Regions from separate parts of the Streptomyces sp. G45 genome, predicted to be linked through region 2. Evidence: riboswitches for the same ligand, from Rfam matches in the RefSeq annotation. Region 2 holds a riboswitch; each other region holds the start of a gene.
What was found. Region 2 has a riboswitch for cyclic di-AMP ahead of ACOBQU_RS33530 (C40 family peptidase). Riboswitches for the same ligand answer to the same signal wherever they lie in the genome.

Region 1: linked by a shared signal. The riboswitch ahead of ACOBQU_RS22890 (transglycosylase family protein) and the one ahead of ACOBQU_RS33530 (C40 family peptidase) in region 2 are both predicted to bind cyclic di-AMP.
Region 3: linked by a shared signal. The riboswitch ahead of ACOBQU_RS09910 (M23 family metallopeptidase) and the one ahead of ACOBQU_RS33530 (C40 family peptidase) in region 2 are both predicted to bind cyclic di-AMP.

Annotation. Positions count from the first base shown of each region.
Region 1 is NZ_JBMUZU010000001.1:5,424,510-5,431,051, reverse strand. It holds gene ACOBQU_RS22910 (exopolyphosphatase) at 1-270, opposite strand, end outside; gene ACOBQU_RS22905 (DUF501 domain-containing protein) at 386-907, opposite strand; gene ACOBQU_RS22900 (FtsB family cell division protein) at 948-1,472, opposite strand; gene eno (phosphopyruvate hydratase) at 1,570-2,865, opposite strand; gene ACOBQU_RS22890 (transglycosylase family protein) at 3,143-3,901, opposite strand; cyclic di-AMP (ydaO/yuaA leader) riboswitch at 3,906-4,076, opposite strand; gene ACOBQU_RS22885 (transglycosylase family protein) at 4,281-5,429, opposite strand; gene ACOBQU_RS22880 (cytochrome P450 family protein) at 5,574-6,542, opposite strand, start outside.
Region 2 is NZ_JBMUZU010000001.1:7,875,148-7,881,689, forward strand. It holds gene bioB (biotin synthase BioB) at 1-732, opposite strand, end outside; gene ACOBQU_RS33505 (8-amino-7-oxononanoate synthase) at 908-2,050, shown strand; gene ACOBQU_RS33510 (DUF397 domain-containing protein) at 2,103-2,324, opposite strand; gene ACOBQU_RS33515 (helix-turn-helix domain-containing protein) at 2,334-3,194, opposite strand; gene ACOBQU_RS33520 (ATP-binding protein) at 3,460-3,891, shown strand; gene ACOBQU_RS33525 (DUF6328 family protein) at 3,888-4,457, opposite strand; gene ACOBQU_RS33530 (C40 family peptidase) at 4,605-5,081, opposite strand; cyclic di-AMP (ydaO/yuaA leader) riboswitch at 5,085-5,237, opposite strand; gene ACOBQU_RS33535 (hypothetical protein) at 5,871-6,173, opposite strand; gene ACOBQU_RS33540 (ATP-dependent Clp protease proteolytic subunit) at 6,181-6,542, opposite strand, start outside.
Region 3 is NZ_JBMUZU010000001.1:2,507,289-2,513,830, forward strand. It holds gene ACOBQU_RS09895 (GNAT family N-acetyltransferase) at 1-548, opposite strand, end outside; gene ACOBQU_RS09900 (HPr family phosphocarrier protein) at 728-1,009, shown strand; gene ACOBQU_RS09905 (GntR family transcriptional regulator) at 1,298-1,993, opposite strand; gene ACOBQU_RS09910 (M23 family metallopeptidase) at 2,329-3,162, opposite strand; cyclic di-AMP (ydaO/yuaA leader) riboswitch at 3,176-3,335, opposite strand; gene ACOBQU_RS09915 (M16 family metallopeptidase) at 3,697-5,064, opposite strand; gene ACOBQU_RS09920 (M16 family metallopeptidase) at 5,088-6,443, opposite strand.

The sequences.
Region 1 (6,542 bases), 2.5 Mb from region 2:
GTTCTCGGCGTCGCGGGAGGCGGAGGTCGCCACGAAGCGGACGCGTTCGGCACCGTGCGCCTTGATGACGGCGGCGTAGTCGCGGCAGGCCGCGAAGGTGCGCTCCAGGGCCTCCGGCGCGAGGCGGCCCGTCCTGTCGACGCCCTGGCCCAGGCGGACGATCTGCATGCGCCGGTCGAGGTCGACCAGCTCCCCGGTCGCGGGGTCGGCGTCCGCCACGAGCAGGCGGATCGAGTTGGTGCCGCAGTCGACGGCGGCCACGCGGGTCACGATGGGTACTCCTTGGTGTGGACGGTCACCCGGCCCGCCGGTCGGCGGGGAGGCGGTCCGCGCCAGGGGCCGACCTGGCGCAGCCGGGAATCACGGGTGGGCGGGGACGGCGGCCTCAGCTCTCGCAGGCCGAGACGCAGGGGCCCTTGCGCCACCACTCCGGCAGCATCGCGATCGCCTCGTCGCCCAGCGGGTTCACCCCGGGGCCCGCGACCAGCGAGTGGGCCACCAGGACGTGCAGGCACTTCACCCGGTCCGGCATGCCCCCGGCCGAGGGGAACCCCTCAAGGACCTCGATGGCGTCGCGCCGGGCGATGTAGTCCTCGTGCGCCGCGCGGTAGGCCGCCGCCAGCTCCGGATCGGTGGCGAGCCGCTCGGTCATCTCCTTCATGACCCCGTTGGCCTCCAGCGTGCCGATCGCGGACGCGGCGCGCGGGCACGTCAGGTAGTACGTGGTCGGGAAGGGCGTGCCGTCGGGGAGCCGGGGCGCGGTCTCGACGACGTCCGGCTGCCCGCACGGGCAGCGGTGCGCGATCGCCCGCAGACCGCGCGGGGGCCGCCCGAGCTGCTGCTTGAAGGCCTCGACGTCGGCGTCCGTGGGCGCGGTGGGCTCGGTCTGGGGCGGGGGCGTTTCCATGCCTGTCTTTCGGTCAGTTCCGTACGGACGTACGGAGGTGTCAGTTGTCGTCGGCGGAGCCGGAGGAATCGGCTGAGTCGGCGGAGCCGGTGCGACCGGCGCGGTCGGCCTTGTCGACGCCGTCCCAGACGTTCGAGTACCAGGGCCGGTCGGTGCCGCCGTCGTCGCCGCGGTGGCGGGCGGTCGCCTCGGGGTCGATCACCGTGAAGCCGGTCTCGCCGGGCAGCACGTAGTGCAGCCGGTCGCGGATGCGCTGCTCGGCGTACGCGTCGTCCTGCCAGCGGGCCTTCTCGTCGCGCAGGCGCTCGACGTTCTCGCGGTGCTCGGCCTGCTTCTGGCGCTGCTCGGCGATCTCGGCGCGCTGGGACACGTACTGCCGTATCGGGTACGCGAGCGCCACGACCAGCGAGCAGACCACGAGGACGAGCAGGGCCGCGCGGCCGGTGAGCCGGGAGCGGCGGGCCTGGCGCTTGGTCTGGGAGCGGTAGACGCGCTCCGCGGTCTGCTCACCGAGCAGCTTCAGCCGCGTCGCGGTGGAGAACCGGTCCCGGTTCTTCACTGCCATGTCCGCCTCCCCACTACGTGCGTACGTCCCCGCACACGGTACGGGACCGAGTACGGGGACGTACGTACGACTGGCTAGGCCTTAGCCCTTGCTGTGCTTACTGGTTCGCGGAGCGAAACCGCGGGAACGCCGAGCGGCCCGCGTACACCGCCGCGTCGTCGAGGATCTCCTCGATGCGGAGCAGCTGGTTGTACTTGGCGACGCGGTCCGAGCGGGCCGGGGCGCCGGTCTTGATCTGGCCGCAGTTCACCGCGACGGCGAGGTCGGCGATGGTGACGTCCTCGGTCTCGCCGGAGCGGTGGGACATCATGCACTTGAAGCCGTTGCGCTGGGCCAGCTCGACGGCGTCCAGGGTCTCGGTCAGGGAGCCGATCTGGTTGACCTTGACGAGCAGGGCGTTGGCGGCGTTCTCGTCGATGCCGCGCTGGAGGCGCTCGGGGTTGGTGACGAAGAGGTCGTCGCCGACGATCTGGACCTTCTCGCCCAGCTTCTCGGTGATGATCTTCCAGCCGTCCCAGTCGTCCTCGTACAGCGGGTCCTCGATGGAGACCAGCGGGTACGCGGAGACCAGCTCCTCGTAGTACTCGGTCATCTCGGCGGCCGAGCGGGACTTGCCCTCGAATTCGTAGGCGCCGTCCTTGTAGAACTCGGACGCGGCGACGTCGAGGGCGAGCGCGATCTGCTCGCCGGGGACGTAACCGGCCTGCTTGATGGCCTCGACGATGAGGTCGAGGGCGGCGCGGTTGGACTCCAGGTTCGGGGCGAAGCCGCCCTCGTCGCCGAGGCCGGTGGACAGGCCCTTGTTCTTCAGGACCTTCTTCAGCGTGTGGTAGACCTCGGCGCCCCAGCGCAGGGCCTCGGAGAAGGACTCCGCGCCGATCGGGGCGATCATGAACTCCTGGATGTCGACGTTGGAGTCCGCGTGGGACCCGCCGTTCAGGATGTTCATCATCGGCACCGGGAGCAGGTGCGCGTTCGGGCCGCCCAGGTAGCGGAAGAGCGGCAGGTCGGACGCCTCGGAGGCGGCGTGGGCCACGGCGAGGGAGACGCCGAGGATGGCGTTGGCGCCGAGGGAGCCCTTGTTGTCGGTGGCGTCCAGGTCGAACATGGCCTGGTCGATCAGGCGCTGCTCGGTGGCGTCGTAGCCGACCAGCTCCGGGCCGATCTGCTCGATCACGGCGAGGACGGCCTTCTCGACGCCCTTGCCGCCGTAGCGGTTGGCGTCTCCGTCACGCAGTTCGATGGCCTCGAAGGCGCCGGTGGAGGCGCCGGACGGGACGGCGGCACGGCCGGTGGATCCGTCGTCGAGGCCGACCTCGACCTCGACCGTGGGGTTGCCGCGGGAGTCCAGGATTTCCCGGGCTACGACGACGTCGATGGACGGCACGAGCATCTCCTTCTGGGATGTGACGCGGGGTACGCGGGGTGCGCGGGTGTTCCAGGGGGCCGCGCTGGCCCCCGCGACACGAGCCTAACCGGCTCCGGGGCATCGGCCAGCCGACCGCCCAGCCCTTGGACGGAACCCGGGCACAAAAGTTTGCGTACGGAACAAAAGCCTACGCAACAAAAGGTACCGCCCCGGCGCGGCAGCGGGTGCGCGCACCGGGGCGGTGAGCCCGTGGGGACGGGAGGCCACCGGCCGGGGGCCGGGGCGGGCGGGGCCCCGGAGGTCAGCTGAGGTGCAGCTGCTGGCCCGGGTAGATGACGTCCGCGTCGTCGACGATGTCGTCGTTGAGCTGGTAGAGCTTCTGCCAGCCGCCCTTGACGCCGTGCTCCGCGGCGATCTTGGAGAGGGTGTCGCCGGACTCGACCTTGTACTCGCCGTCGCCCTTCTTGACGACCTTGCCGGTCGGGGTCTGGACGGTCTTCGGGGCGGCCTGCTGCGGGGCGGCCTGCTGCGGGCGCGGCTGCGGCTTGGCCTGCTGCTGCGGCTGCTGCTGGGGCTGAGCCTGCTGCTGCGGCTGGGCCTGCTGCTGCGGGCGCTGCTGGTGCTGCTGCTGGGTCTGCTGCTGCGGCTGCTGCTGGGTGGCGCCGCCGCCGTTGTACGGGGCGCTGGACAGGCCCACGCCGCACTTCGGCCAGGCGCCCTTGCCCTGGCCCGCGAGGACCTTCTGGGCGATGGCGATCTGCTGGGCCTTGGTGGCCTTGTCGGCGGTCGGCGCGTACTGGGTGCCGCCGTACGCGGCCCAGGTGGAGGCCGAGAACTGGAGGCCGCCGTAGTAGCCGTTGCCGGTGTTGATCGACCAGTTGCCGCCGGACTCGCACTGGGCGACGCGGTCCCACTCGGAGGCGGTGGCGGCGTTGGCGGTGCCCGCGGCCATCAGCGGAGCGGCGACGGCGGCGCCGGTGACACCGACGACGGTGGCGGCACGGGTGGCCTTGTCGAGCTTGGTCGGACGGCGGTGCTTGCCCTTGCCGGAACGCAGCATGGAGTGATCCCCTCACCGACGCCTGCGAGGTGAGCTGTCGGGTTCGGGCCGGTCAGTTGCCCGGCCGCGCGTCCTAGCGCGCGGCTTCACCCCTAGCCGTTCCTGGCCGTCTCTCAACGGCCGGGCCCGGCGCTTACCTTGGGTCCCCCGCTCCTGCCTTCGGCGCTCGAAGCGACGACTGTTCCCGTCCGGCCGTTGGCAGGATTCGGCGTACCGACCGGCGGGGCCCGCTGTGGCGAGCGGTCCTGACCGTAGACAGGCAATCGCCCGAATTTCAAAGACGATCAGGGCCTCTGAGACCCATCTCTCACTTGCCCCTCACCATCTTTAAACCGGACATTAACGGCCAAGTCGACCGCCAACTGGAGCCCCGGAACCTCTACTTCCGCGCTGCGTCCGCAGCCTGGCCCTCGCCCAGTTCGAGCCGCTGACCGGGCAGGATGAGGTCCGGGTCGCCGCCGACGGTGTTCTTGTTGCCCTCGTAGAGGGAGGACCAGCCGCCGTCAAGGTCGTGGGTGTCGGCGATGGTTGAGAGGTTGTCGCCGGAGCGGACCGTGTAGGTGCCACGGGCGTCGCCCGTGTCCCGCGCGCCACCCTCGCCCCGCGCCTCGCCGCGCGAGGCGTGCCGCCCGCCGCCGTCGGAGCCGTCCGCGGCGCCGCCCGCGCGGCCCTCCGTGGCGTCCGGGCCGCCGGGCGCGGAGGGGTCGCCGCTGGGGCCGCGGTGGCGCCCGGAGGGGGCGTCGGCGGGGTCCTCGGAGCCCTCGGGGCGCTCAGGGCGCTCGGAGTCGCCGGGCGGCGTCGCGTCGCCCTTCCCGGGCCGGGTCCGCTCGCCGTCCTTGCCGGTGTCCTGGTCGGCGTCCTTGTCGGCGTCCTGGTCGGCGCCGTCGGCCCCGGTGTCCGCGTCGGGCTTGCGGTGCTTGCCGGTGCCCTTGCTCTCGCCCTTGTCCTCGCGGGCGGTGTCACCGGCTTCGTGATCCTTGTCTCGCGCGTCGCGGGAACCGTCGGAGTCCGCGCCGTCGCGGGACGCCTCGCCGGAGGTCTCCTTGCCGCCGTCCTTGCCGCCGTCCTTGCCGCCGCCGGAGGAACCGTCGGCGGACCCGCTGGAGCGCTCCGGCGTGACCGGCAGGCCCGGGTCGACGTCGGCCTTCTCGCCGCCCTTGCTGAGGCCGGACGCGGGGCCGCAGTGCGGCCAGGCCTTCGGGCCCTGGTCGGCGAGGACCTTCTCGCCGATGTCGATCTGCTGGGAGCGGCTGGCCTGGTCGGGGCTCGGCGCGTAGGCGAGGCCGCCGTAGTCCTCCCAGGTCTCCTGGGACAACTGGAGGCCGCCGTAGTAGCCGTTGCCCTCGTCCGCGCTCCACGCGCCGCCGCTCTCGCAGTCCGCGACCCGGTCCCAGGTGCCCGCGTCCGCCGCGCTCGCGCCGGTGGCGGCGAACAGCGGCAGGGCGAGGGCGGAGCCGGTGACTCCCGCGGCGACGACGATCGCCGGGGCCTGACGGGGACGGCGGTGACGGCCTTGGCCGGAGAGCATGCAGATGCCTTTCGCGCGACGACAGGACGACTGCGGCACGTGGTGCGTCAGGGTGCCGAGTCGTCGTGAACGTAGCCGCAGTCGAACGTCAGTCACAAGTCGATGCAGCGCAGATCACGTGAAAGTCACAGCTTTGACGGCGTGTCAGCGTGCGCGCGGAGTGAACTCCACCGGCAGGGTCCGCAGGCCGCGCATGATGAGCCCGCCACGCCACCTCAACTCCTCCGGTTCTACGGCGAGTTGGAGGTCCGGTAGGCGGCGGAGCAGGGTCGCGAGCGCGGTCTGGCCCTCCAGGCGGGCGAGCGGCGCGCCGAGGCAGTAGTGGATGCCGTGGCCGTAGCCGAGGTGCTGGTTGTCGCGGCGCGCCAGGTCGAGCAGGTCGGGGTCGGGGAAGCGGTCCGGGTCGCGGTAGGCGGCGGCGAGCACGACCAGGACGGGGTCGCCGACGGCGATGTCCTGCCCGCCGATGCGCAGCGGCTCGGTGGCGAACCGCCAGGTGGCCAGCTCCACGGGCCCGTCGTAGCGCAGCAGTTCCTCGATGCCGGTCTCCAGCAGGCCCGTGTCGCCCGCGTCGAGGGACTTCTGCAGGGTCTCGCGCTGGTCGGGGTGGGTGAGCAGCGCGTATGTGCCGTTCCCGATGAGGTTGACGGTGGTCTCGAACCCGGCGAAGAGGAGGATGAACGCCATCGCGGCGGCCTCGTTCTCGGTCAGGTGCTCGCCGTGGTCGGAGGCGCGGATCAGCCCCGAGATCAGGTCGTCGCCCGGCGCCTCGCGCTTGCGGTGGATCAGCTCGGCGAGGTAGCCGCGCATCTTCTTCACCGACCGGGCGACCCCGCCCCTGGGGCCCCCGCCGTGCCGGATCATCATGCCCGCCCAGTCCCGGAAGTCGTCCTGGTCCTCACGCGGTACGCCGAGCATGTCGCAGATGGCGTAGATGGGGAGCGGAAAGGCGAACTCATGGATGAGGTCGGCCTCGCCGCGTTCGACGAACCGGTCGATCAGCTGATCGGTCAGCTCCTGGACGCGCGGGGCGAACTCGGCCACGCGGCGCGGCGTGAACGCCTTGGACACCAGACGTCTGAGACGAGTGTGGTCCGGGGGGTCGATGTTGAG
Region 2 (6,542 bases):
CAGCGGGGTGCCCTCGAAGGGGATGAGGAAGTTCACCGGCACGGAGTCCGCGTCCAGCTCCCGCAGCGCGAACACCACGTCGACCAGGTCCGCGTCCGTCTCGCCCATGCCCGCGATCAGGCCCGAGCAGGCGGACAGACCGGCGGCGTGCGCCTTGCGCACGGTGTCGACCCGGTCGGCGTAGGTGTGGGTCCTGGTGATGGCGCCGTACGTCGCCTCGGAGGTGTTGAGGTTGTGGTTGTAGGCGTCCGCGCCCGCGCCGCGCAGCCGCTCCGCCTGCCCGTCGGAGAGCAGGCCGAGGCAGGCGCACACCTCGACGCCCTCGTTCTGCTCCTTGATCGTCTTGATGGTCTCGGAGACCCGGTCGACGTCCCGGTCCGTCGGGCCGCGCCCGCTCGCCACCAGGCAGACCCGCTTGGCGCCGCCCGCGAGCCCGGCCGCCGCGGCCTTGGACGCCTCGTCGGGCTTCAGCCAGGTGTACTTCAGGATGCCGGTGTCGGCGCCGAGCCGCTGCGAGCAGTACGAGCAGTCCTCGGGGCACAGCCCGGACTTCAGGTTGACCAGGTAGTTGAGCTTCACCCGCCGACCGAACCAGTGGCGCCGCACCTTTCCGGCCGCCGCCACCACGTCGAGCAGGTCGTCGTCGGAGGTCGCGAGCACGGCCAGCGCCTCGTCACGGGTCGGCGGCTCGCGCCGAAGCCCCTTGTCCACCAGCGTGTTGAGCAGATCCATGGCGCCGATCCTCGCGTACGCCCGTCCTTCTGACCATGGAGAAACCCCACAACAGAAGCCAGGAGAGGTGTGGGTATCGCCACACCATGACCCAGTGGCGCGACGGCTAGGGTCTGTGCACTGTCTACAAACGCCGTACCCGGACGACCCGTCCGGACGACGACCTGGAGGGCCCATGGCGAGCGCGCCGTTCGACTGGATCGACGAGCGGGCCCGGGCGCGCGAGCGGGCGGGCCTGGTACGGACCCTGCGCCCGCGCCCGGCCGAAACCGCCCTGCTCGACCTCGCGGGCAACGACTACCTGGGCCTCGCCCGCCACCCCGAGGTGACCGAGGGCGCGGCCGCCGCCGCCCGCCGCTGGGGCGGCGGGGCGACCGGCTCCCGCCTGGTGACCGGCACCACCGAACTGCACGCGGAACTGGAGCGCGAGCTGGCCGACTTCTGCGGCGCCGAGGCGGCCCTCGTGCTGTCCTCCGGGTACGCGGCGAACCTCGCGGCCGTCACCGCCCTCGCCCCGCACGGCTCCCTGATCGTGTCGGACGCGGGCAACCACGCCTCGCTGATCGACGGCTGCCGCCTGGCGCGCGGCACGACGCAGGTCGCCGCGCATGCGGACCCCGACGCCGTGCGCAAGGCGCTCGGCGGCCACGACGGGCCCGCGATCGCGGTCACGGACTCGGTGTTCTCGGTGGACGGCGACGCCGCGCCGCTCGCCGCACTCGCCGCCGCCTGCCGGGAGTTCGGCGCGGGCCTGCTCGTGGACGACGCGCACGGCCTCGGGGTGCTCGGCGACGGCGGGCGCGGCGCCCCGCACGCGGCGGGCCTCGCGGGCGCCCCCGACACCGTCGTCACCGTCACCCTGTCGAAGTCCCTCGGCAGCCAGGGCGGCGCCGTCCTCGGCCCGGCCCGGGTCATCGACCACCTGGTCAACACGGCCCGGACGTTCATCTTCGACACCGGCCTCGCGCCCGCCGCGGCCGGGGCGGCGCTCGCGGCACTGCGCCTGCTGCGCCGCGAGCCGGAGCGCGCCCGGCGCGCGCGGGCGGCGGCCGCGCGGCTGCACGGGCTGCTCGTGGGGGAGGGGCTGTCGGCGGTGCGCCCCGACGCCGCCGTCGTCTCGGTGCGTGCCCCGTCGCCGGACGCGGCGGTGCGGTGGGCGGCCGACTGCCGGGAGGCGGGTCTCGCGGTGGGGTGCTTCCGTCCGCCGTCGGTTCCCGACGGGGTCTCGCGGTTGCGGCTGACCGCCCGCGCCGACCTGGGCGAGGCGCAGCTCGCCGAGGCCGTACGTGTGATCAGCCGCACCGCTCCTGACGCCTGAGGCGGGGCGTCCGGACCGGGGTCAGGGGTTCGGCGCACCGCTCAGGGCCTCGTCACAGGGCGTCGACGAAGCCCTTCCAGGACGCGGGGGAGAAGAGCACGGCCGGGCCCGCCGTGTCCTTCGAGTCGCGCACGGCGAGCAGGCCCGCGAAGGGGCCGGTGCCGAGCGGGGCCGTCTCCACGCAGTTGTTCATTCCTGTGCTGCGGCTGCTGCGCCGCCACCGCGCGTCCCTGAGAGACATGCTGGAGGGAACGTACCGAGGCAGTGCAGTCATAGTGCCTCCTTACGCGCCGTGACCTAATCCGGCGATGAAGTCCATTGAATCCTGAACGGAAAGCGCCTGTCCCTGGAGAGAGTTGAAGGCGTTGGTGTACGCCCTGAGGTCTTCTTTCCGTTCGAGGTAGAGGCTACTCGTCAAATGGTCGAGAACGACCACATCCAGATCAGAAATGTTCGGAAAGGAGAGAATTACGAACGGGCCGCTGACGCCGATGTGCTCACCGGCCGCGAACGGCAGCACTTGGAGCCGGACGTGCGGCAGCTCCGCCGCCTCCAGCAACCGCCGGAGCTGTCCCGCGAGCACCTCGGGGCCGCCCACCGGCCGCCGCAGCACCGCCTCGTCGAGGATCACGCCCAGTTCCAGCGGCGGTTCGCCGCGCAGCACGTCCTGGCGCGCGAGCCGTACCTGGACCAGCGCCTCCACCTGGTCGTCGGGCAGCCCGCCGAGCGCGGCACGTGTCACCGCGCGGGCGTACTCGGGGGTCTGGAGCAGGCCGGGGACCACGGCGTTCTCCAGCGAACGCACCCGGCAGGCCTGCGACTCCAGGCTGATGAAGTCCCGGTACGCGGGCGGCAGCAGGCCCCGGTAGGCGTGCCACCAGTGGTGCCGCCCGTCCTCGTCGTCCCCGCCCGCGAGCGCGACGAGCAGCTCGCGCAGGTGCGGATCGCGCACCTCGTACGCTTCGAGCAGCAACCGCACGTCCGCGGCCTTGACTCCGCTGCGGCCCGTCTCGATCCGGCTGACCTTGGACTGGTGCCAGCCGACGAGTGAGGCCGCGGCGCCACTGGTGAGCCCGGCCCCGGTGCGCAGCGCCCGCAATTCCGCGCCGAGTTTGCGGCGGCGCACCGCGGGGCCGTACTGCATGTCCGACTCCTTCCGGACGTTTCGCGCCAACCGTGGGGAACGGTGGGGGAACCGCCAGTCTGGCGCCCAAATACGGTCTGCCGTCGCAGAGTTCACCGCTTCGAGCGACAGATATATGCACATCTCGGTGGATCGCCGCACGTGACCGCCTTCGGAGTGGCACTCTGGCGCAAAGCACCAGCTCCGGGACCGCCCTCAGGGTTCTTCCGCGTTTCCTCCGCCGCGAGTCGGAGTCCGGTCCCGGCGGGAAAGGGACGGCACCGCCATGGCAGACCACCAGGAAGCATCAGTCACCCTGCCGAGTGATCCGGTCTCGGTCTCCGCCGCCCGTAGCTACGTGGGAGAGGTCCTCGCCGAGTGGGGCCTGCCCGCAGGCGCGGACGTGGCCGACACCGTACGGCTCATCGTCTCCGAGCTCGCCACCAACGCCGTGCAGCACACGCTCGGCCTGTCGCCCACGTTCACGGTCGACCTCCGGCTCGAACGGGACGAGCGGCTGCGCATCGGCGTCACGGACAGCCATCCGCGCTTCCCCAAGCGCCTGCCCGCCGCCGTCCAGCAGGACAACGGCCGGGGGATGGTCATCATCCGCTGGCTCACCGCCGAGTGCGGCGGCAGGCTCACGGTCTGTCCCACGCCGGAGGGCGGCAAGACGGTGTGGATCACCTTGCCGTGGTCGGTCCCGGTCCAGGGCTAGCTCGTTCGGTCGCGGTCCAGGACCCGGGGCAGCGCGCCCCACAGCACGGCGCACACCAGCAGCGTGGCCGCGCCCGCGCACACACCGCCCGTGCGGTTCGACGCGACGTCGACGACGAGCAGCACCGACCCGGAGAGCGCGAGCGTCAGGACGCCGAGGCCGACCGCGGCGAGCCGTGACGACACCCGCACGATGAGCGGCTTCGCGCCGCGCCCGAAGAGCCCGCGGTGCAGCGCGGCGGGCGCCGTGAACAGCGCGGCGGAGACCACCGCGAGCAGCAGGGTGGTGATGTACGTGGCGCGTTGCACGCTGTCGAGCGAGGGGAACCGCGGCGAGAAGGCGAGCGTGAGCAGGAAGGCGAACAGGATCTGTACGCCGGTCTGGGTGACCCTCAGCTCCTGGAGCAGCTCGGAGAAGTTGCGGTCGGCGCGCTCCAGCGGGGTCTCGTTGCGGCTCCGCGCGGGGTCGTGGCTCCGCGTCTCGTCGCCGCTGCGCGCCTGGTCGCGGCTGTGCGCCGGGGAGCCGGGGGTGTCCTGGGCTGAGTGCGGGGGATCGTGGTCGGCCATGGTCCACGAGTATCCGTGCGGGGCGGCTCCACGCCCCCCAGGCCGGGCCCCGGCGCGTTGCCGCCGGGGCCGGAGCCGGGCGGGCCGCCACCGCCGCGCGGTGGGGCGCCCGCCCTCAGGGCCGGTCGGCCCTGTCGTGCTTCGGGGTCAGCGGACCCTGCCGTACCAGACGTTCTTCGTCCAGATCTTCTCGAGCCGCACCACGGTGCCGGTCTTCGGGGCGTGCCAGATCCTGCCCTTACCCGCGTATATGCCCACGTGGTAGACGTTCCGGCCGGAGTGGAAGAACACCAGGTCGCCGTGGGTGCGGTTGGCGGCGGACACATGGCGGGTCTTGTTGTACTGCTGGGCGGCGGTGCGCGGGAGCTTCTTGCCCACGCGCTTGTACGAGTAGAGAGTCAGTCCCGAGCAGTCGAACCGGTTCGGCCCGACGGCGCCGTAGCGGTAGGGCGATCCCTTCTTGGACGCCGCGACCTTCAGCGCCTTCGTCCCGTGCGAGGTGGCCGCCTCCGCGCTCGACGTGAGCCCGGGGGCGACGATGGTGCCGCCGACGGCGGCGAGCGTCAGAGCCGAGGCCGTACCGGCCCTCGTCAGCAGCGACGGAACACGATTGAGCGCAGTCATGCGCAACCCTTCGTCAGCCGCCTGTGAAGGATGACCTGTCGGGTTCGGGCAGGCGAAGATGCCCGGCCGCGCATGCGACTTCACCCCAAGGACCGTCCGGGTTGTCCGGGCGGCCCGCCGTGCTGGGTCCTCCACTCCTGCCGGTGCACAGATGTCGACCGGGCATCCGGACGGCGGCAGGACTCGGCGTCCGCCCGGACCGCCCCGCCGCCTGTGGCGGGGGCTTGTCGTCGGAAGGGATCTTCACCCGAGAGAGGCCGAAAAGCCGAGCCGAATCGGCGGTATGTGAGGCTACTCACGACTGACCCGTTCAGGTGGACAGAGGCCGAATGCGTCTCAGGTCACACTCGCTGGTGATTGCCCGATCAGCGACGGAAGGCCCGATTCCGGCTGTCGCGTAAGGGAGTTGGCCATCTATTGAGGTGCTGTTTGCCGACCCTCGACTACACAGGACAGGGGATTGCGTGTAGTCGGTTCCCGGCTGTAACCCGACGCGGGGCCGCGTCCGCCCGGACCGGCAACGGGCGGACGGCGCGGGCGCGCCCCGGCCGTGGCGCGCTTCACAGGGAGCGGTGGTACCGGCGCACCTCTCCGGGCGGCGCGGAGCGGGGTCCCGGTGGCGTCGGGTTTGGCACGCCGCGCGCCCGTCCGCCGACGCCGGGCGGGCCGGATCCCCGGTCCGTCCGGTGCCGGGGGCGGGGCCCGCGGTGCGGTGCGTGGCGCTGGCGGAGGGGCTTGCGGGGTTAACGAGGGGGGCGCGGAAGCGTCACGGGTCGGTGGGGTTCCGATTCACTGGCCCGGTGGCACCGTCACGCGCTTGGCGCGGCGTTCCCCGTCGAGGACGCGCAGGGCCCGCGCCAGCGTCTCGGCGTGCACCTCGCTCTCGCCCCGCTGGTGCATGAGCGCCAGCGCGTCCCGCAGCCGTGTGGCCCCGCTGACCAGGGCCTGCGCGGCTCGCAGCCCGCCGTACGTGGTGTCGGCGCGGGCCGGGTTGATCCGGCCGACGAGGTCCACCACCGACAGATAGGCGTCGATCAGCTCGCCCTCGGCGCGGGTGAGCGCGGGCAGCGGCGGCAGTTCGGGCGGCAGCACCGGAGCCTCACCTTCCGTCCGGGCGCGTGCCCTTGCGGCTCGGAATGATCCGGTCCACCAGGCCGTACTCCACCGCTGCCGCCGCGTCGAGCACGGTGTCGCGCTCGATGTCCTCCGCGACCTGCTCCGGGCTGCGCCCCGTGTGGCGGACCAGCATCTCCTCCAGGAGGGCGCGGGTCCGCCGCAGCTCGGCGGCCTGGATCTCCAGGTCGGTCGGCTGCCCCCGCACCGGCTCGGGCAGCTCCGGCTGCCCGAGGACCACCCGGGCGCCCGGCAGGATGGACCGCTTCCCCGGCGTGCCCGCGGCGAGCAGCACCGCGGCGGCGGCCGCGGCCTGGCCCAGGCAGACGGTCTCCACCTCGCAGGACG
Region 3 (6,542 bases), 5.4 Mb from region 2:
TCCAGTTCGAGGCGGACGACGCCGTCCTCGAAGCTGCGCTGCTGCTGGTACCCGGCGTCGGTGAAGACCTTGACCATCTTGGTGTTGGCGGGCAGGACTTCGGCGGCGAAGCGGCGGATGCCCCGCTCGCGGGCGACGGCCGCGATGTGTTCGAGCAGGGCGGAGGCGACGCCCCGGCCCTGGTGGGCGTCCTGGACGAGGAAGGCGACCTCGGCCTCGTCGGCGGGCGCGGAGGCGGGGCGGCCCTGAGCGTCGATGCGGTCGTAGCGGACGGTGGCGATGAACTCGCCGCCGACCGTGGCGGCGAGGCCCACGCGGTCCACGTAGTCGTGGTGGGTGAAGCGGTGCACGTCCTTGGCGGACAGGCGGGGGTACGGGGCGAAGAAGCGGTAGTACTTCGACTCGTCGGAGACCTGCTCGAAGAAGCTGACCAGCCGGTCGGCGTCGTCGGCGGTGATGGGGCGGATCCTGGCGGTGCCGCCGTCGCGCAGGACCACGTCGGCCTCCCAGTGCGAGGGGTACGCGTGCCGGTCCGGCGGGGTCTGCATGGGGCCCAGGGTACGGGTCGCGGTGCGGTGGGGGCCGGGGCAAGGTGGAGGGGTCACGAGGCGGCCCGGCGGCGCGAGAGAGCCGGACGTGGCCGCGGCGGTGGTCCGACCAGGAGCATCCGGGTCGGCATGAGACACTGGTCTAGACAAGTGTGAGACACCTGGAAGGGCAGCAACACATGGCTGAGCGCCGCGTCAACGTCGGCTGGGCCGAGGGCCTCCACGCCCGGCCCGCCTCCATCTTCGTCCGTGCGGCCACGGCCGCGGGCGTCCCCGTGACCATCGCCAAGGCGGGCGGCACCCCGGTGAACGCCGCCTCCATGCTCGCGGTGCTCGGCCTGGGCGCGCAGGGCGGCGAGGAGATCGTCCTCGCTTCGGACGCCGAGGGTGCGGACGCCGCCCTCGACCGCCTGGCGAAGCTGGTCGCGGAGGGCCTTGAGGAGCTTCCGGAGACCGTCTGACACTGTCGGACACCGTACGGCGGAGCCGCGCGGGCCCCTTCTGGGTCCACGCGGCTCCGCCGTTTTCGCGTTCTTCAAGGGCGTGCCCGCGCTTATGTCTTCCCGAGTGCGCCACGGCTGTCTTCCCGAGTGCGCCACGGCGGCGCCGGGCGCCCGGAAATCATTCGGGATTACCTGGTACGACGAGACGCGCCGGGCACGGAAAGGGAATACCGGAAGCACTGGACGCCCGCACGCTCTGAAACTCGGCGGCGCGCCTTTCCCCGTTCCTTGTGTACGGCGCCGCCGTTAATTCCGTACGCCCACTCTGTTGACGGCGTGTTGCGAATCCCTCACACGTCCGGCGCGGCCCGCGGTACCCGCGATACGGGGACGGCAGGCGGACGCCGCGCGCTCGGCGTCCAGGGTGGTGAGCGCCCGCGCGCGCTCCATGTCGCGGCGGGCGACGGCGTCGACGACCGCGGCGTGCCCCGCCCAGGTCCGCTCGGGCACCGCCGGGACCTGCTCCACGTACATCCACGCCATCTTGTGGCGCAACTGCGTGAGCAGGGCGATCAGGCCCGGGCTCGCGGAGGCCTGGGCGAGCGTCTCGTGGAACCAGGCGTCGAGCGAGCGCAGTTCCTCGCCGCCGCCGCGCCGGGCCCGCTCCTGGCCGAGCCGCACGAGGCCGCGCAGCACCTTCAGATGGGCGTCCGTGCGCCGCTGCGCGGCGCGGGCGGCGGCCAGCGGCTCCAGGAGCGTGCGGACCTCGAGGAGGTCGGCGGCGTCCTGCTCGGTGGGCTCGGCGACGCATGCGCCCGCGTGCCTGCGCGTGACGACGAAGCCCTCCGCCTCCAGGGTGCGCAGGGCCTCGCGCACGGGGACGCGGGAGACTCCGTAGCGTCGGGCCAGCAGTTCTTCGGTGAGGCGCGTGCCGCGTTCGTAGACACCGGCGACGATGTCGTCCCGGATGGCCGTGCACACCGAGTGTGCGGGAATACGCATGACGGACCTCCGCGTCAATTCCCCTTATGCCCGAGGGCTCTTTGGATGCCAAGGGCTCTATGGGCTCTACGGACTCTATGGCAGGGGGCCGGGTTTTCCGACGGTGCGCGGATTCCATGGATATCTTTTGGCCACAGGTCCCAGGTCCCGGGGTATGGGCCGGTCGGGCCTCGGGCCGGACGAGCCTCGGCCCCGGGCATTGGGCTCCCGGGGGGGGATTGCGCTTCGGACTTCGGGCTTCCGGTCCCGTGACGCCGAAAGCCCCGGCACGGGGAGCCGGGGCTTTCGTACGGCTTTCGTACGGTGAGGTCGCGTCGAGGGCGACGCGTGCCGGGTCAGACGTTGACGCCGTGGGAGCGCAGGTACGCGATCGGGTCGATGTCCGAGCCGTAGTCGGCGCCGGTGCGGGCCTCGAAGTGGAGGTGCGGGCCGGAGGAGTTGCCGGTGGAGCCGGACAGGCCGATCTGCTGGCCGGGGGTCACGGTCTGGCCGACGGTGACGCTGAGGGAGGACAGGTGGCCGTACTGCGTGTACGTGCCGTCGTTCATCTTGATCACGACGTTGTTGCCGTAGGCGCCGCCCCAGCCCGCCTCGACGACGGTGCCCGCGCCGACGGCCTTGACCGAGGTGCCGGACGCGGCGTGGAAGTCGATGCCGGTGTGGCTGCCGGAGGACCACATGCCGCCGCCCGCCTTGTAGGCGGTGGAGACGTACGAGCCGCTGACCGGGGCCACGTAGGCGTTCAGGCGCTTGCGCTCGGCGTCGCGGGCGGCGCGCTCCTTGGCCTCGCGGGCCTCACGGGCCTCGCGCTCCTTCTTCGCCTTGGCCTCCGCCTTGGCCTTCGCGGCGGCCTCCGCACGGCGCTTCTGCTCGGCGGCCTTCTGGCGCGCCGCTTCCTCGGCCTGCTTCTGCGCCGCGGCGTCGATGGCGGCCTGCTTCTGCACGGCGGCCTGCGTGTCGATCTCGCTGGCCAGGGAGTCGCCGACGGAGATGGCCGGGGTCAGGCCGGTGGTCGCGTGGTCGGCGGGCGCGTCGGCGGCGAGCGCCGGAGCGGCGAGGCCCGAGATGACGCCGGTGGTGGTGAGCGCGGCGACACCGGCGGCGCTGGCCGTGGTGCGCGTGAGGCGGCTCGGGCGGCGGTGCTTGCCGGTCGGGCGGATGAGCGCCATGAAGCGGCTGGTCCTTTCCTTCCTTCTCGCCTACCGGGTTAGCTGACGGGTTCGGAGCAGGAAGGTCTCCTACGGGCTCCTCGCCGCGCGGCAAGGCGTCCGATTCACCCCAGGGGACTTGGGTCCCCGGCTCCCCTGGCTCGCGCCGTACGGGGACTCGGCGATGACTGTCCGGTGCCGCGGACGCGGCGTACTGCCTGACGGACAGCCGGATCGACGCTAAACGGCTCTTCTTTCAATCGACAAACGGATCCCGGCTTTTGTAGCGCACGCCACACGGCAGACACCCAACCTCCCTGTCAATTCGGACATATGGCGGCATGCAGGGACCCCAGGGGCTTCTTGAGCCTCCGGGGTCCCTTGAGTTACGCGGTGTTGGTGCCGGTTTGTCCGGGCGGTGCCGAACCTGCTTGGCGGGGGTGGCGGCGGGCCTGTCGGCCCGCGCAGTGGCGGGCCCGGCCATGCGCGCAGTGGCGGGCCCGGCCATGCGCGTGGCGGCGGGCCCGGCCATGCGCGTGGCGGCGGGCCCGCCGCTCAGCCGGTGACGACCGTCACCTCGCCGATGCCGAGCGCCTTCACGGGCTCCGCGATCTGCGCCGCGTCACCCACGAGGACCGTCACCAGGCGGTCGCTCGGGAAGGCGCTGACGACGGCCGCGGTGGCCTCGACGGTGCCGGTCTCGGCCAACTGCCGGTACAAATGGGCCTGGAAGTCGTCCGGGAGGTGCTGCTCGACCTGGTCGGCGAGGGTGGCGGCGACCGCCGCGGCCGTCTCGTACTTCAGCGGGGCCACGCCCACCAGGTTCTGCACGGCGACGTCGCGCTCGGCGTCCGTGAGGCCCTCCGCGGCGAGGGTGCGCAGCACCTTCCACAGGTCGTCGAGCGCCGGGCCCGTGTTGGGCGTGTCCACGGAGCCGCTGATGGCGAGCATGGCGCTGCCGGAGCCGTCCGGCGCGGAGCGCAGCACCTGACTGAAGGCGCGCACCCCGTATGTGTACCCCTTCTCCTCGCGCAGGACGCGGTCGAGGCGCGAGGTGAGGGTGCCGCCCAGGCAGTACGTGCCGAGGACCTGGGCGGGCCACACGCGGGCGTGCCGGTCCGCGCCGACGCGGCCGATGAGGAGCTGCGTCTGCACGGCGCCGGGGCGGTCCACGATGACGACCCGGCCCCTGTCGTCGGCGGTCACCGGGGGCACCGGGCGCGGCTCGGCCGGGCCGCCGGTCCAGGCGCCGAGGGTGTCGGCGAGGACGGCGTCCAGGTCGGTGCCCGTGAGGTCGCCGACGACGACGGCGGTGGCCGCCGCGGGGCGCACGTGCTTCTCGTAGAAGGCGCGGACGGCGGCGGAGTCGATCGCGGTGACCGTCTCCTCCGTGCCCTGGCGCGGGCGGGACATGCGGGCGGTCGCCGGGAAGAGCTGCTTGGCCAGCTCCTTGGCGGCGCGGCGCGCGGGGTTGGCGGTCTCGTGCGGGATCTCGTCCAGGCGGTTGCGCACCAGGCGCTCGATCTCGCTGTCCGCGAAGGCGGGCGCCCGCAGGGCGTCGGCGAGCAGGCCGAGCGCCTTGGGCAGGCGGGAGACGGGCACTTCCAGGGAGACGCGGACGCCGGGGTGGTCCGCGTGGGCGTCGAGCGTGGCGCCGCAGCGGTCGAGCTCGGCGGCGAACTCCTCCGCGGAGTGCTTGTCGGTGCCTTCGGAGAAGGCCCTCGCCATGATCGTGGCGACGCCGTCGAGGCCCTGGGGCTCGGCGTCCAGGGGCGCGTCGAGGTGGACCTCGACGGCCACGAGCCGCTGGCCGGGGCGGTGGCAGCGCAGCACCGTCAGGCCGTTGTCCAGAGCGCCGCGCTCGGGGGCCGGGAACGCCCAGGGCTTGGCGGCGCCCGCCTGGGGCTGGGGGTGGAACTCCATCGTCACGGGCGTCTCCGTCTCGGTCACTTCGCCGCCTCCTCTTCTTCCTGCTCGGTCTCGTCGGCGGCGGCCTCGGCGGCCACGGGCTCGTAGACCAGGACCGCGCGGTTGTCGGGGCGCAGGCGGGCCTTGGCGACCTCCTGGACTTCCTCCGCGGTGACGTCCAGGACGCGCTGGACGGCGGTCAGGGCGAGCTGCGGGTCGCCGAACAGGACGGCGAACCGGCACAGTTCGTCGGCGCGGCCCGCCACCGTGCCGAGCCGGTCGAGCCACTCGCGCTCCAACTGGGCCTGGGCGCGCTCCATCTCCTCCGGAGTGGGGCCCTCCTCGGCGAACCGGGCCAGCTCCTCGTCGACGGCGGCCTCGATGACGGGGACCTCGACGTCGCCGGAGGTCTTCACGTCGAGCCAGCCGAGCGAGGGCGCCCCGGCGAGCCGCAGCAGGCCGAAGCCCGCGGTCACGGCCGTGCGGTCACGGCGCACCAGGCGGTTGTAGAGCCGGGAGGACTCGCCGCTGCCGAGGACCGTGAGCGCCAGGTCGGCGGCGTCGCACGCGCGGGTGCCGTCCTCGGGGAGGCGGTAGGCGGCCATCAGGGCGCGGGCCGGGACGTCCTCCTCGACGACCTCGCGCAGCTCCTTGCCGATGCGCTCGGGCAGCGAGCCGTCCCTCGGGGGCTGCTTGCCGTCGTGCGACGGGATGGAGCCGAAGTACTTCTCGATCCAGGCGAGCGTCTGCTCCGGGTCGATGTCGCCCACTACGGAGAGGACGGCGTTGTTCGGCGCGTAGTACGTGCGGAAGAACTGCCGGGCGTCGTCGAGGGTGGCGGCGTCCAGGTCGGCCATGGAGCCGATCGGCGTGTGGTGGTAGGGGTGGCCCTTCGGGTACGACAGGGCGGTGAGCCTCTCGAACGCCGTGCCGTACGGAACGTTGTCGTAGCGCTGGCGGCGCTCGTTCTTCACCACGTCGCGCTGGTTGTCCATCGACTCCTCGTCGAGCGCCGACAGGAGGGAGCCCATGCGGTCGGCCTCCAGCCAGAGCGCGAGCTCCAGCTGGTGGGCGGGCATCGTCTCGAAGTAGTTGGTGCGCTCGAAGCTGGTGGTGCCGTTCAGCGAGCCGCCCGCGCCCTGTACCAGCTCGAAGTGGCCGTTGCCGTGCACCTGCTTCGAGCCCTGGAACATCAGGTGCTCGAACAGGTGGGCAAGGCCCGTGCGGCCCTCCACCTCGTGGCGCGACCCCACGTCGTACCAGAGGCAGACCGCGGCGACCGGGGTCAGGTGGTCCTCGGAGAGCACCACGCGCAGGCCGTTGGCCAGCCGGTGCTCGGTCGCTGTCAGGCCGCCGGAGCCGGCTTCGGCCGTGGCCGTGTGACCCATGGGCATGTACGTCCCTTCGATCGCTGAATCCTCAGTAGGTGCTGCCAGTCCTGCCACTGTAAGCAAGCGTGCTGACACCTGGCGAAGTTCCCGCTCCGCCCTCGG